Regions from separate parts of the Janthinobacterium sp. 61 genome, predicted to be linked through region 2. Evidence: predicted binding sites of a transcription regulator. Region 2 holds the regulator's gene; each other region holds the start of a gene.
What was found. Region 2 encodes HrcA, which represses chaperone genes, less so after heat shock. Its sites were predicted from a motif close to TTAGCACTCNNNNNNNNNGAGTGCTAA; they were not measured.

Region 1: rpoH (RNA polymerase sigma factor RpoH) is a predicted target of HrcA. The motif match lies at 1,725-1,751, and genes of this name have one in related genera.
Region 3: groES (co-chaperone GroES) is a predicted target of HrcA. The motif match lies at 1,902-1,928, and genes of this name have one in related genera.

The regions. Positions count from the first base shown of each region.
Region 1 is NZ_PJMQ01000001.1:5,288,019-5,291,294, forward strand. It holds gene CLU92_RS24040 (hypothetical protein) at 1-139, opposite strand, end outside; gene CLU92_RS24045 (hypothetical protein) at 312-578, shown strand; gene rpoH (RNA polymerase sigma factor RpoH) at 668-1,561, opposite strand; gene ftsX (permease-like cell division protein FtsX) at 2,048-2,968, opposite strand; gene CLU92_RS24060 (cell division ATP-binding protein FtsE) at 2,965-3,276, opposite strand, start outside.
Region 2 is NZ_PJMQ01000001.1:3,946,209-3,949,484, forward strand. It holds gene CLU92_RS17985 (outer membrane protein assembly factor BamE) at 1-584, opposite strand, end outside; gene fur (ferric iron uptake transcriptional regulator) at 708-1,139, shown strand; gene hrcA (heat-inducible transcriptional repressor HrcA) at 1,188-2,204, opposite strand; gene CLU92_RS18000 (HAD family hydrolase) at 2,342-3,067, opposite strand.
Region 3 is NZ_PJMQ01000001.1:3,265,466-3,268,741, forward strand. It holds gene CLU92_RS14965 (cell division protein ZapA) at 158-469, opposite strand; gene CLU92_RS14970 (DUF904 domain-containing protein) at 469-759, opposite strand; gene CLU92_RS14975 (hypothetical protein) at 888-1,634, opposite strand; gene groES (co-chaperone GroES) at 2,169-2,459, shown strand; gene groL (chaperonin GroEL) at 2,510-3,276, shown strand, end outside.

The sequences.
Region 1 (3,276 bases), 1.3 Mb from region 2:
AGAGCACGTGGGTGACGCTGCGCGGCGTGTTTTCCGCGTCGCCGGTGCTGCCGGCCGCGCCGCAGCCAGCCAGCGCTGCCAGGAAGGCAAAAAACAGGGGAAGTAACAGGGTAGGGCAAAAGCGGGTCAGATTAGGCATGTTTTTCCTTTCAGGTAGAACGTCCCTGGCGCGGCGTCCACGCATGGGATAATAATAACAAAATGATATTTTCCTGGCGCACCATAGGCGCGTTGCGGATGAATTGATGCGCCGGCCACGCGGCGCGCCGATTACTGCGTAGAATGGCTGTTTTGAAAATCAGGAAACAACCATGAAAAAAACTGCCCTGGCGAAAAGCGATGCCAAGAAACTGATGGGAAAGATGAATGTTCCCGGCGCCGGTGCATTCGGTAAGGAAGCGGTGGTCGTCGACCGCCGCGAGCAGCGCAAGCGCGATCAGGCCCTGGGCCTGGTGCCATTCGCCGTCAAACTGAACAGCGATCTGGTCTTGCAATTGCAGACACTGGCCAAGGAGCGCGGCGCAGATCTGAATGAATTGGTCGCCGAAATCCTGGTCAAGGGCTTGGCTGCAGCTTAATAAGCTGCCATGTTTATCTGTTGATAAACATCAAGTAATAAAACTAAAAGGCGCCTTGCGGCGCCTTTTGCATTGCGGAATGGCTTTCTTTATACGTAAGCTGCCAGCGCGCCCTTCATTTTTTTCAGCGCCGCCACTTCGATCTGGCGGATGCGCTCGGCCGATACGCCGAACTCTTCTGCCAAAGCGTGCAAGGTGGCGCCGGAACCGTCGTCGTTGGCCAGCCAGCGCGCTTCGATGATGCGGCGCGAACGGGCGTCCAGCTTGGACAGTGCCGTTTCCAGGCCTTCCGATTGCAGGCGCGTCACTTGTTCCGCTTCCAGCACCTTGGTCGGTTCGCTTTGCTCCGACGACAGGTAGGCGATCGGCGAAAACTTGTCGTCTTCATCGTCGGTCGGCGATTCCAGCGCGATGTCGCGGCCGCTCAGGCGCGTTTCCATCTCGATCACTTCTTCGCGCTTCACGTCGAGCAGCTTGGCCAAGGCATCGATCTGTTTCGGCGTCATCGCGTCCAGGCCCGTCTTGTGGCTGCGCAGGTTGAAGAACAGCTTGCGCTGTGCCTTCGTCGTTGCAACCTTGACCAGGCGCCAGTTTTTCAGGATGTACTCATGCATCTCGGCTTTCACCCAGTGCATGGCGTACGACACCAGGCGCACGCCCTGGTCCGGATCGAATCGTTTCACGGCTTTCATCAAGCCGATATTGCCTTCCTGAATCAGGTCGGCATGTGGCAAGCCATAGCCCAGGTAGCCGCGGGCAATCGAGACCACCAGGCGCAGGTGCGACAGCACCAGCTCTTGCGCGGCGGCCAGGTCATTTTTTTCGCGCAGGCGTTTCGCCAGCGAAATTTCTTCGTCGTGGGTCAACATGGGCAGGCGGTTCACGGCCGAGATATAGGCGTCGATATTGCCCAGATTGCCAGTGAACCCGAGGCCCAGCGCATTACTTTTGGTCGGAACCAATGCGGATGTTGCGGACATCATAGTCATGTTTTCTCCCTCGTAGTCTTGCTTTGTTCCAGTTGGCCATGTCACGCGACGTGGCCCGATAGTCTGTTCGTTTTGCGTATTCGGTCTTGCACTTGCAGATCGCGGCTCCATCTATATCTGGCGCTCATGGCGGTTCTGCTGTTGGTATGTCCCTATATTAGCACTCTCTGCTTGAGAGTGCCAATCAGCACATTTAATCGTCCTGATAGCCTAAATGCTATGGCGGTTTGCTAGTTGATAATTTATCTAAAACGCGCCGCCAAGGCGCATGGTTGCTGCAGTGTGTGCACCTGCCCCCTCGCGCCTGAGAGGGCTGCACGGCTCGCTACGACAACATGGCTAGTCTACGGCCTCTGGCTGAAGCGAACCTTAAGAATACTTGCTAAATATCAAGATAACCACAACATGGCGTGGATGGTAAAAAACAAGGAGAGGGTGAGGCGCACGGCGGCGCCTGGGGCGCCGCCGTGGGAGTGACGGTCAGTTCAGGCGCGCCAGGTGGCGCTGTACGCAGAGGAAGGCGCCGATCAGGCCCAGGCCGGCGCTGACGGCCAGCAAGCCGGCCATCGGCAGCGGTGCCAGCGGCACCAGCTGGAATTCGGACGCATACAGGCGGGCAAACTCGGCAATCGCCGTGTTCAGCGGATGCAAGGCCAGCGCCACGGCGCCCAGGGCCAGCGCGCCGGCGCACAAGCCCAGCAGGGCGCCCGTGTAATAGAAGGGGCGGTGAATGAAGGTGTCGGTGGCGCCGATCAATTTCGAGATGCTGATTTCATCGCGCTGCTGCATTACTTGCAGGCGGATGGTATTGAAGACAACAGCGATCACGGCCACGCCCAGGGTAATGGCCAGCAGCAGCAGCACCAGGCGCAGCACGCCCAGCAGAGCCGCCAGGCGCTTGACCCAGGCCGAATCGACTTGCGCCGATTCCACGAATGGCAGATGGCGCAACTGTTCCGCCACCGCATCGACATCCTGCGCTTCGCTGGCGCTGCTGAATGCGTCCAGTTTCAGCACATAGCTGTCGGGCAGGGGATTGTCGCCCAGAGTGCTGAGCACGTCGGCCAGGCCGTTCTTGTTTTTCAGGGTGTCGAGTGCCTGTTCGCGGGGGATGAAGACGATCTTCGCCTTTTGCTCGCCCACGATCTTGCGCATGGCGCTGGCCAGGGCCACGGCTTGCTCGCGCGGCGTGTCGATCTTCAGGAAAACGCTGATTTCCGGATCGACCGACATCTGTTCCGACATGGGGCGTACATTATCGAGCATGGTCAGGCCGGCGAACGGCAGCGACAGGGCGATGGCGACGACCAGCACGTTCAATAGGAAGCCGCCCGGCGACTTGCGCAAATGAATCAGCGCCGAACCCAGCGCGAAGCGGTGTTGACGGAACCAGCCTCTCATGCCTGTTCTCCCTGCGCGTCATCCGGGCCAGGTGGCGGGGCAAAATCGGGATCGGGCGGCGCGAAGACGGGTGCTTGCGTGGCCTTGTCGATGGCCACCAGCTGGCCGTTTTTCAGGTGGATCACGCGGGCGGCGGCGTCGAGCATCTGTTCGTCATGGCTGGAAATGAGGCAGGTCACGCCCACGGAATGAAAGGCTTTCAGGGCGTCGAGCACCTTGTTGGCGCTGGCGCGGTCCAGGTTGGCCGTCGGTTCATCGGCGAGGATGATTTGTGGCCGGTTGACGATGGCGCGCGCGATGGACACGCG
Region 2 (3,276 bases):
GGCGCCACGGGCGATGGGACGGCGGCGGCAGGCACGTCGGCCTTGGCGACCTTGGCGAACGGCGACGGACCGGCGATACGGTTGATGTATTCTTTCTCGGTCGGCAGATTGCCGCCTTCGAAACGTGCAACCTTGCCTTCTTTATCAAAGAACACGACCACGCGGCTGCTGGTGGTTTCGCCACTGCCCCGTGCCAGTCGGAATGGATAATCCCAACGGTCAGCATGGAAAATATCGGTCAGCAGGGAGGTGCCGAGGACGAAACGCACTTGTTCGCGCGTCATGCCCACTTTCAACTGGGCCAGCATCTCTTCGGAGACAAAGTTGCCTTGTTGAATGTCAGGACGATACGGCGAGAAAAACCACATGAATTTCTGCAGCGGCGTAATGGTGGTCGTTTGTGCGCCCTGTTCGGGGACCACTTCCTTGCCTTCTTTTTGGCTGGCTGCCGGCTTTTCGCCAAGGATGCCGCGGCTGGCGCAGCCGGACATGGCGAGCGCGACACAGACCATGCCTGCCATGACTGGTGCTCGAAATGAAATACGGTGCCAGAGAGATGGCAATACAGCCGGTGTTACGCGCATAAATGACCTCAATTGGATGAACAAAACGCCAGGAGTGACCGGCCTGCCAAAAAATGCATATTTTGGCACTCCCCGACAAAACGCTATATGATAAAGCACCTGACCCACATACGAGCAACAAACATGAGTAACAATCCTAGTGATCTCAAGGCAAGCGGCCTGAAAGCCACCCTGCCACGCCTGAAGATACTCGATATCTTCCAGAGTAGCCCGGTACGCCACCTGACAGCAGAAGACGTCTATAAAATTCTGCTGGCCGACAATATGGATGTCGGCTTGGCAACTGTCTACCGTGTCCTGACGCAGTTTGAACAGGCTGGCTTGCTCAACCGCAACCATTTTGAAACCGGCAAGGCAATTTTCGAACTCAACGAAGGTTCCCACCACGACCACCTGGTGTGCCTCGACTGTGGCCGGGTCGAAGAATTCTTCGACGAAGACATCGAAATCCGCCAGCAAAAAGTGGCTGAAGAGCGCGGCTTCAAGATCGCCGAACACGCCTTGGCAATCTACGGCAACTGCATCAAGACGGCTTGCCCGCATAAAACAGCCTGACGCTTGCCGGCCGCTCCTACGGGGCGGCTGGCGCAGCATTGAGCTGCATCAATGATGACTGAGCGCGCTCGACAGTAATTTAGCCGTAATATCGACGATAGGAATGACGCGCTCATACGCCATGCGCGTCGGTCCTATCACCCCCAAGGTTCCCACGATCTTGCCGTTGACTTCATACGGCGCCGTCACCACGCTCATCTCATCCATCGGCACCAGGTTCGATTCGCCGCCGATGAAAATCTGCACGCCCGTCGCCTTGCTCGACACGTCGAGCAACTGCATCAAGCCCGTTTTTTGCTCGAACATGTCGAACATCTGGCGCAGCGAATGCATATTCGATGACAGATCGCTCACGCTGAGCAAGTTGCGCTCGCCGGAAATCACCATGTCGTCGCTATGGTCGGCCATCGCTTCGCTGCCCGCTTCCACGGCCGCCTGCATCAGGCTGCCCATATCGTCGCGCAGCTGGCGCAATTCGCCCTGCAGGCGCACGCGCACGGCGTCGAATGACAGGCCGCCATAATTCTGGTTGATGTAATTGGCCGATTGGATCAATTGCGCCGGCGTGTAGTCGGCCTCCGTCAGCAGCAAGCGGTTCTGCACGTCACCGCCCGGGGCAACGATGACGAGCAGGATGCGCTTTTCGGACAGGCGCAGGAATTCAATTTGCTGGAACACGGATTCCCGGCGCGGACTGAGCACGACGCCGGCAAACTGCGACAGCGACGACAGCATTTGCGCCGCGTTGGCGATGGTTTTCTGCGGCTGCGGCGTCTGCAGGCGCATGCGCGACTCCACCAGGTGCTCGTCCAGATGCCGGACAGTCAGCAAGGTGTCGACAAAGATGCGGTAGCCGCGTGGCGTGGGTATGCGTCCAGCCGAGGTATGGGGGCTGGACACATAACCGAGCTCTTCCAGATCGGCCATGATGTTGCGGATCGTGGCCGGCGACAAATCCAGGCCGGAAATTTTCGACAAGGCGCGCGAACCGACCGGCAGGCCGTCGGCGATATAGCGCTCGACCAGGGCTTTCAGCAGTGTTTGGGCACGTGTATCGAGTTGCATGGTGTAATTAGTTGGACAAATTTTCTATTAAATAAGTAGCAAGACAAGTAGCAGTATAAATAGCAAAAACAGCGGCCAGACGCGCATCCCCGGCGCCTGACAGCTCCTATTATGCACGTTCGCCCGTCCGGCGGCGATCAATCTTCCAGTTGCCCCTGCAGCCACAGCAGCAACTCGTCAAAGTTGGCGCAGATGGCGTCGGGCTGCACGCCGGCGGCCAGGTGGGCGTCGCTGCCCTTGCGGTTCATCCAGACGGCACGCATGCCCGCCCCTTGCGCTCCCGTCACGTCGAAATACAGGTCATCCCCCACATACACGGCTTCGTGCGGGGCCACCTGCAGCGCGGCGCACGCAGCCAGGAAGATGCTGGCATCGGGCTTTGCCACGCCAAAGTCGCTGGCGGCGATGGATACCTTGAAATGCTGCGCCAGGCCGATAATGTCAAGGTCCGCATTGCCATTCGAGATGGAGCCGACCAGCATGCGCTGGCGCATCCAGGCCAGGCCAGGCAAGACGTCGTCATACGGCTGGACGCGGTTGCGCGCGGCCAGGAAGTGCACGATGGCCTGCTCGACCAGGGCGGCATCCTCGCCAGCGGTCTCGAAAGCGGCCAGCAGGCCGGCGCGCCGCAACTCGATCAGGTTGCCATGGAAATGCGGTTGCTCCTTGAGCATGGCCAGACGGTGCTGGCGCAGCACCTCGATGGAAAACTGCTGCGCCACCCTGGGCGCATGCGTGGCCAGCCAGTCGTGCAGCAGGGTTTCGGCGGCGGCAATCACGGGCGCGATGGGCCACAAGGTATCGTCGAGATCGAACAGGATGGCCTTGGGCGGCACGGCGGGTTTTACTGGGGTAAGGGACATGGGACTCACAGTGGATGCCGCGCCACGATGCGCAGGCTGCATCTATTGTCGCACCGATCGGCGCCGCCGACATGGCGGTGCCACCGTAAAATGGGGCCGGGCCGGCGCTTCCCGGCGAAAAATTGTTACAGGGTGATACAAGGCAAGATCATTCGGCTTGCCAGATAGACTAAAATAGGCGCCATTCCAATGCGGCGCCAGCGTCCGCG
Region 3 (3,276 bases), 680 kb from region 2:
AGACAAATCGTACTGTGTCCGCTTAAAATCCAATTAATAACACTGACCAAAACCGTAGCGAGCGGCGATGAATTGTGGCCAAGAAGCGCAGCTGTGCTTGAGCACAGCGAGCATCGCAGGCCGCAAGGCGCGACGCGCAGCAGGTTTGGTTCGGTGTTTAAAAAAGATTTTCCTGGGGCGTCAACGCACTATCGAGCACAGTATGCATGGCCGAGATTTTTTGCTTCACTTCCAGTATCGTCAGCTCCGACAGCGGACCTTGCGGCGACTTTACGGAGAGGAATTCTGCGGCCACGCCCAGAGCGGCCAGCACGGCGATGCGGTCATTGCCCTTGACCTTGCCCGCGTCGCGGATGGCTTTCATTTTGCTATCGAGATAGATTGCCGCTTCGCGCAGCGCACGCTCTTCACCGTCGCGGCACACCATGCTGTAGGACTGGCCCATGATATTGACATCGACACGCGGCATTACGCTTCCCTCTCGTTTTCGGCAATATAGGCGCCCGCTTCCGAAGCGGCTTGCTCCAGGCCAGCTTGCACCAGTTCGGGAATTTTTTCCAGCAACGCTTCCACCCGCTCCTGCGCCTCGCGCATGCGTTGCACATACAGGGCGTTCTCGGCGGCCAGCGCGGCATTGTCCTTGCGCAATTGCGCGTTTTCACGGCGCAGCGCATGGGTCATTTCGGCCAGCAGGCCGATCTTGTCGGATAATTCGTTGAATTCGGAAATCATCCCGCCACTATAGGGCGGACGCTCCATGGGCGTCAATCGAATCACGCCGCTGTCACACATATTTACATCAATGCAGGGCAGTTGGCGGACAATACACACTTTTTCCGGCGCTTTTCGCCAAGTGCGCGCATCTTCCAGCGCCCCGATGGCAGCGTTTACTCGTCGACGTAATCAGGTTCGATATCGAGTCCGCCATAGCGGTTTTCGCAAGAGCGGCGCGTCAGCGTCTGTTGCCCACCCTTGCCGTCAAGCACCATCGTCAAGTCACGGCAAGTGCGGCTGTAGCTGCCAGGTTTGGCGTCCGTCCGCGAGGGCGTCAGGCGCACTGCCAGCGGCACCGCATTGCCCAAGCCCTTGTTGCTCCACTGGCGCGTCTTGCCATCCTCTTCATCTTTCAAAGTGCGCACGGCGGCCGTCAGCAGCGCTTTCTGTTCCTTGGCATTGAGCCTGGCGATGGTGACGTCCGACAGGAACGGCGGATATACGATAGGTGCCGGATCCTTGCCCTGCACGTCCCACTTGCCGCTGTTTTGCGAACAGGTGCGGCGGCTCAGGTCCTGCGACTTGCCGCCCGCCGTGACGACGAATTTCAGGTCGCGGCAGACGTGCGCCTTCAGGCTGTGTTCCGTCATGCCGGAATTGCTGAAGTTATACGTCACTTTCACCAGCACGCCACTGTCGCCGCCGTTGTCCCATACATGTGCTTCCTGGTCGTCGTCATCCTTGTTCAAATCGTTGAACAAGTCGTTCAGCAGCATTTCCTTTTCCAGCGGTGTCAGGGTCGCCACGGTAATCTCGTCGACGATGGTGGGCGTTTGCGCGGCGGCATTGCCCAGGCAGGCCAGGCCGATGAGGGTGGCGCCCAGCAGGCGCAGGGCGGGATGGGAAATCGGGAATGGCATGGTGTTCTTTCTGGTGCAAGTAATGATGTGTGACGATATTGATATGCAATTACAATCATCTTATCAAATTCCATAGTAAAACTCTGTATCCTGCGCGTACAGGAACGCCCCCCATGCGGACGGCATGCTAGAGTCGCTGCTGTTGCTGACGCCCGGGAAGTTGGCTTGCGCCAGCGCAAACCCAGTGCAGATGCAGGCTCTGCTTATCGTGTATGTATATATTCCTCTTGAATAAGCCCTTGAAGTTGACCCATACCGTCCCTATAATTAGCACTCGTTAGTAGAGAGTGCTAACAAACTCTTTCGTAGCAATCCTCAGGACTGATGGTGCTTGCCAGACCACTGCAGGGAACGCTACGCGGCGGGCGACGCCGCGATGCACCACTGCCGGATACAGGCAAGGACAGGATGACTTGGGGTTTGCTTGACCGTTGCGGGCTGCTTTCAACGGCGGTCACTGAAAGCACGTCTGGCGCTGTGCCGGACATGTATTCATTTAGCAACACTTATCCATTGAACTTTAAGGAGTTTTGTATGAATCTGCGCCCATTGAACGATCGCGTCATCGTCAAACGCCTCGACCAGGAAACCAAAACTGCGTCCGGCCTCATCATTCCTGATGCAGCTGCTGAAAAACCGGATCAAGGCGAAGTCCTTGCCGTAGGCAATGGCAAGATTCTCGACGACGGCAAAGTCCGTCCTCTGGATGTCAAAGTAGGCGACCGCGTCCTGTTCGGCAAGTACGCCGGCCAAACCGTCAAAGTTGACGGCGATGAGCTGCTGGTCATGCGCGAAGAAGACATCATGGCGATCGTCGTCAAGTAATTGTTTCCACGTTGTAGACAGATACATCCCGAAACTCAGGAGAATTGAACATGGCAGCTAAAGAAGTAGTATTCGGCGACGCAGCGCGCGCCAAGATGGTCGAAGGCGTCAATATCCTCGCCAACGCAGTCAAAGTAACGCTGGGCCCGAAAGGCCGCAACGTGGTCCTGGAGCGCTCGTTCGGCGCCCCTACCGTCACCAAGGATGGTGTGTCGGTAGCGAAAGAAGTTGAACTCAAAGACAAGCTCATGAACATGGGCGCGCAAATGGTCAAGGAAGTTGCTTCCCGCACCAGCGACAACGCCGGCGACGGCACCACCACCGCCACCGTACTGGCACAAGCCATCGTGCGCGAAGGCATGAAGTTCGTTGCCGCCGGCATGAACCCGATGGACCTGAAGCGCGGTATCGACAAAGCAGTTGCTGCAACCGTCGAAGAACTGGCGAAAATCGCCCGTCCTTGCACCACGACCAAAGAAATCGCCCAAGTTGGCGCGATCTCGGCGAACTCGGACTACTCGATCGGCGAGCGTATCGCTGAAGCGATGGAAAAAGTCGGCAAAGAAGGCGTGATCACCGTTGAAGACGGCAAGTCGCTGAACGACGAGCTCGATATCGTTGAAGGCATGCAGTTCGACCGCGGCTACCTGTCGCCATACTTCATCAACAACCCAGAGAAACAAGTTGCCGTACTGGACAGCCCATTCGTCCTGCTGTGCGACAAGAAAATCTCGAACATCCGTGACCTGCTGCCGGTACTGGAACAAGTCGCTAAAGCTGGCCGTCCACTGCTGATCATCGCAGAAGACATCGAAGG